DNA from 2 places in the Agromyces sp. NPDC058126 genome. Region 2 is predicted to be linked to the other one. Evidence: predicted binding sites of a transcription regulator. Region 2 holds the regulator's gene; the other holds the start of a gene.

Region 1 (2,473 bases), on a different contig from region 2:
CTGTCTACAGTGAAAGTGGGGGAGTGGCTAAGACCACTGGCGCGGTCTCAGTCGCGGTGTGCGCCGCTCGCGACGGTCTTCGGACCGTGCTGATTGACCTGGATCCTCGCGGCGCTGCAACGAAGTGGCTGGATGTCGAGCCAGTTGGTGATGGTCTACACGTCGGCGCGATCCTGGGTGCCGAGGACTCCGAGGGATGGGCCGAGCAGCTCGCAGTACCGACCACTTTCAGCGAGAACCTGCGCGCAATTCCCTCAGCTCGTGCTGTCTCAAACCGCGAAGCAGATCGCTCGGATCACATCGAGGTGCGCCTAAAGGCCTCGCTCGAAGGACTCGACGCCGACCTCGTCGTCATTGACTGCCCGAATAGGCAAGGCGGCCCGCTCACCCTCTCAGCGCTGACGGCAGCAGACAAGATCGTCTATGCGGCAAAGGCAAGCGGTGATGGAGTCGACGGTGTGGCCGGCGCCCGGGTGAGCGTTGCACAGTTCAAACGAAATCGGGAGCGAATCGGTGCGCCCGCGCAGCTCGAGGAATCGGGCATCATCGTCACGCGTGACAGGCAGGGGTTCCTCAGCATCCCCGAAGTCGAGGCGATTAACCGGCTGCGCGAGGAAGGTCCACAGCTGGGAGACCTCGTGCAACAGCTCGCGATCGTTGCAGAAGTCAGAATGGCCGGAGCCTGGTACGGCGACTACCGCAAGGGTGCAAGCATTCTGAGCGCCTACAAGAAGATCACCGGCGAAATTCTCGGGAGGGATATCAAATGAGCAGCACACTTCCGGACCGGCCGTCCTCGCTGAAGCGAGTCCCACGCCCAGCTCCCGACGAGGGAATTGACCCCGTCGACTTCGTGGCTCCGCCAGCACCGACGCCCGCCGCTACAGACCCGAAGCCAGCAGCCACCACGCCTGCCGTGCCCACAACCCCAACGACAGCACCCCCTGTCACAAAGGCAAAGCAGGCACGCCCACAGAAGGCCGAGAAGAGGCAGACCCAGGACGCGCCAGCGGCACCAGTCGCGTCGAGCATGCCTGCCCCCGCGGGCGGAGCAACCACTCAGTTCAACTCGCGCATCAGATCCGACCTGGCACAGCGAGTCAAGTTCCTCTCGCTCGTCGGCGAACTACAGCCCGACAAGTACATGACGCTCACACAACGCGATCTCGCGGAGTACGCAATCGAAGGACTATGGGGACTCGACGACAACACGCTCGAGCAGCTAAGGCAGCGAATTGAGACCGAAGGAACGACGGTGCCGGCATTCGTACAAGCCGCATTGAGAGCCGCGCTACAGTAGCTCGCCGCGGCACTAAGAACCCCAGGGTGAGATCGACTACGCGGGGCGGATCGTTCGAACCAGCATGGCGGGAGGACGAAATCAAGTTCGCGGCGGGGGAGTGGTGAGCGTACGATTCGAACATTAGTTCGAATCTGGCGAGGAGTTCCCCATGCTCGCTGTCCTGGCTCCTTTGAGTGTCGTCGACACGTCTCGCCTGTTGGCACACGCGGCCCCGATCGCGGTGAGCGCGGGGTTCCCGTCACCGGCGCAGGATTACTACGGTGGCCCGGTTGATCTGAACGAGCACCTGATCAAGGATCCGGTGTCGACGTTTATCGTGCGGGTGGCGGGGGACTCGATGATCGGGGCCGGGATCTACGACGGTGACGAGATCCTGGTCGACCGTGCGATCGATCCTCGCCCCGGGCACGTCGTGGTCGCCGTCATCGACGCCGAGCTCACGTTGAAGCGGCTGGACTCGCGCCGTGGTCAGCTGATGTTGTGCGCGGAGAATCCGGCCTATCCGGATATCGAGGTTGCCGAGGGTTCGGAGGCCTCGATCTGGGGTGTGGTGACGGCGAACATTCATCACCAGCATGTCTAGCCGTGGACCGCGGCGGATCGCGCTCGTTGACGTGAACAGTTTCTACGTGTCCTGTGAGCGGGTCTTCGACCCGCGGCTCGTCGGCCGGCCCGGGGTCGTGCTCAGTAACAACGACGGATGCGTGGTCGCTCGTAGCGATGAGGCGAAGCAGCTCGGGATCGAGATGGGAACTCCGTGGTTCCAGCTCGCCGCGCAGGCGCCCCGGTGGGGGCTTTGGCACCGCTCGTCGAACTACGAGCTCTACGGCGATCTGAGTGCGCGCGTCATGAAACTCCTGGCCAGGCATAGTGCGTGGCAGGAGGTGTACTCGATCGATGAGTCGTTCATCGGCCTCGCCGGCGATGTCGACCAGCTCACTGAGCTCGGCCGCCGGATCCGTGCCGACGTCGCGAAGTACGTCGGGCTTCCGGTGTGTGTCGGGATCGCGTCGTCGAAGACGCTCGCGAAGGTTGCGAACAAGGGTGCGAAGAAGCACAGGCAACTCGGGGGAGTGGTGCACTGGGACGTCTACCCAGATGAACAGAAGACGAGGATTCTCGACTCCCTTGAGGTCGACGAGCTTTGGGGTGTCGCCGGCCGCACGAAGA
Region 2 (2,473 bases):
GCCCGGCGCCCGGGGCCGCCGAAGGCCTGGAGCAGGTGCTGGAGCACCTCGTTCGACCCGTTCGCGGCCCAGATGTGCTCGGGCCCGAGTCCGTGGCCGAGGTAGCGGGCGAGCGCCTCGCGCAGCTCGGCGAACTCGCGGTCGGGGTAGCGGTTCAGCCGGAGGATCGCGGCGGCGACGCGGGCCACGATGTCGTGGGCGACGTCTTCGGGAATGGGATGCGTGTTCTCGTTGACGTTGAGCGCCACGGGGACGGACTTCTGCGGGGCGCCGTACGGCGAACGGCCGCGGAGGTCGTCGCGGATGGGGAGATCATCGAGACTCGTCACCGAACCATGCTAGCCACGCGAGGGCGGCGTCCCCTCCGTGAGACCCCGTGTGACCGGGCGGGCCCGCCTACTCGGCCGCCGGCACGGCGAGCTGCTGGCCCGGCACGATCGTGGCCTCGTCGAGGCCGTTGATGCGGACGATCTCGGCGATCGTGTCGCGCGGATCGGCGGTGGGGGCGATCGACTCGGCGATCTCCCAGAGGGACGCGCCGACCTCGACGGTGACGTACTCGAGCGCGGCCCCCGCGCCGGCGCCGGAGACGTCGGCCGCAGCGCCGCCGGCCCCGAGCACGACGACGAACGCCCAGACGACGAGCGGGAGCGCTGCGAGCGTCGTGAAGACCACTCGGCCCCGCCGGGTCAGTCGCAGGCGGGTGCGGACCGCAGCCGCCTCGCCTGCGCCAGCACGCGCGAGACGGTCGGGCTCGTGGAACGGCACCGGGCGGGACTGCACCGGGGCGTACCCGCCGGTCATGATCGCTGCGCTCATCTCACACCTCCTGAGTGAATCGCATCCGGCCCTCGGCCGGGAGGGCCGAATGCGAATCTATGTTCCGAATATATCTTCGAATGAATTCGAAGGCAAGTATCCGAACACCGCCGTTCTCGTGCACGAATATGCCGACACACTCGAACGAATGTTTGCCGCACCCCTGCGAGGCGGATACAGTTTCGAATGTCTGGACAACAGTGCAGCAGGAACCACCGACATCCGATCGCGCGGCGATCGCAACGAGGGGCGGAGACCGTGAGCGACAACGACGTGCGTGACATCGGAAGGGCGCGTCGACGCAAGAGCCTCAGTGCCAAGCAGCTCGCCATCCTCGAGGTCGTGCAGCGCTCGGTCGCGAGCCGCGGCTATCCGCCCAGCATGCGCGAGATCGGCGACGCCGTCGGGCTCTCCTCACTGTCGAGCGTGACGCACCAGCTCAACCAGCTCGAGCTCGCCGGCTACCTGCGCCGTGACCCCAACCGCCCCCGCGCGCTCGAGGTCCTCATCGAGGTGCCCGGACTCGAGGAGCGCGCTCCCGCCGCGGGCGACGCGGCCCCCGTCGGCGACGCTGCGATGGTGCCGCTCGTCGGCCGCATCGCCGCCGGTGTGCCGATCACCGCCGAGCAGCAGGTCGAAGAGGTCTTCCCGCTCCCGAGGCAGCTCGTCGGCAAGGGCGAGCTGTTCATCCTCAAGGTCGTCGGCGACTCGATGATCGACGCCGCCATCTGCGACGGCGACTGGGTGGTCGTGCGCTCGCAGCGCACCGCCGAGAACGGCGAGATCGTCGCGGCCATGCTCGACGGCGAGGCGACCGTCAAGGTCTTCCGCCAGCGCGACGGCCACACGTGGCTGCTCCCCCGCAACAGCGCGTTCGAGCCGATCGTGGGCGACCACGCCGAGGTGCTCGGCAAGGTCGTCTCGGTCCTCCGCGCGGTCTGACGCGGGTACGCGACCCCGGCCGCGCGAGCGGCCCCGCACGCACCGCAAGACAGAGAAGAGGGGCGGATGCCGCGCAGCACGCGGCATCCGCCCCTTCTCGTCGTCCGGCTAGCCCGCGAGCACCGGCTCGGTGCGCGCCTCGAGCTCGGCGCGCACCGCGCGCGTCGCCTCGAGGATGTTCTCGAGCGAGGCGACCGTCTCGTCGTAGCCGCGGGTCTTCAGACCGCAGTCGGGGTTCACCCAGAGCCGCGACGCCGGGATCTCGGCGACCGCACGCTCGAGGAGCGCCTGCACCTCGGCCGTCGACGGCACGCGCGGCGAGTGGATGTCGTAGACGCCCGGGCCGATGCCGTGGTCGAAGCCGCTCGTCGAGAGGTCGTCGACGACCTCCATGCGGCTGCGCGCCGCCTCGATCGAGGTCACGTCGGCGTCGAGGTTCTTGATCGCGTCGATGACGACGCCGAACTCCGAGTAGCAGAGGTGGGTGTGCACCTGCGTCGCCGCCGCCGCGCCCGCGGTCGCGAGCTTGAACGAGCCGACCGACCAGTCGAGGTACGCCGGCTGGTCGGCGAGCTTCAGCGGCAGCAGCTCGCGGAGCGCGGGCTCGTCGACCTGGATCACCTTGATGCCGGCGCCCTCGAGGTCGGCGATCTCGTCGCGCAGTGCGAGCGCCACCTGGCGCGCCGTGTCGCCGAGGGGCTGGTCGTCGCGC

Evidence for each region. The regulator LexA, encoded in region 2, represses DNA repair genes until DNA is damaged. The targets are predictions, from matches to a motif close to TCGAACANNTGTTCGA.
Region 1: ACFVTR_RS18890 (LexA family protein) is a predicted target of LexA. The motif match lies at 1,417-1,432, and genes of this name have one in related genera.

The regions. Positions count from the first base shown of each region.
Region 1 is NZ_JBHVTS010000008.1:44,377-46,849, forward strand. It holds gene ACFVTR_RS18885 (ParA family protein) at 1-770, shown strand, start outside; gene ACFVTR_RS18890 (LexA family protein) at 1,452-1,886, shown strand; gene ACFVTR_RS18895 (Y-family DNA polymerase) at 1,879-2,473, shown strand, end outside.
Region 2 is NZ_JBHVTS010000001.1:1,141,126-1,143,598, reverse strand. It holds gene ACFVTR_RS05110 (histidinol-phosphate transaminase) at 1-329, opposite strand, end outside; gene ACFVTR_RS05105 (LysM peptidoglycan-binding domain-containing protein) at 397-819, opposite strand; gene lexA (transcriptional repressor LexA) at 1,078-1,761, shown strand; gene metE (5-methyltetrahydropteroyltriglutamate--homocysteine S-methyltransferase) at 1,870-2,473, opposite strand, start outside.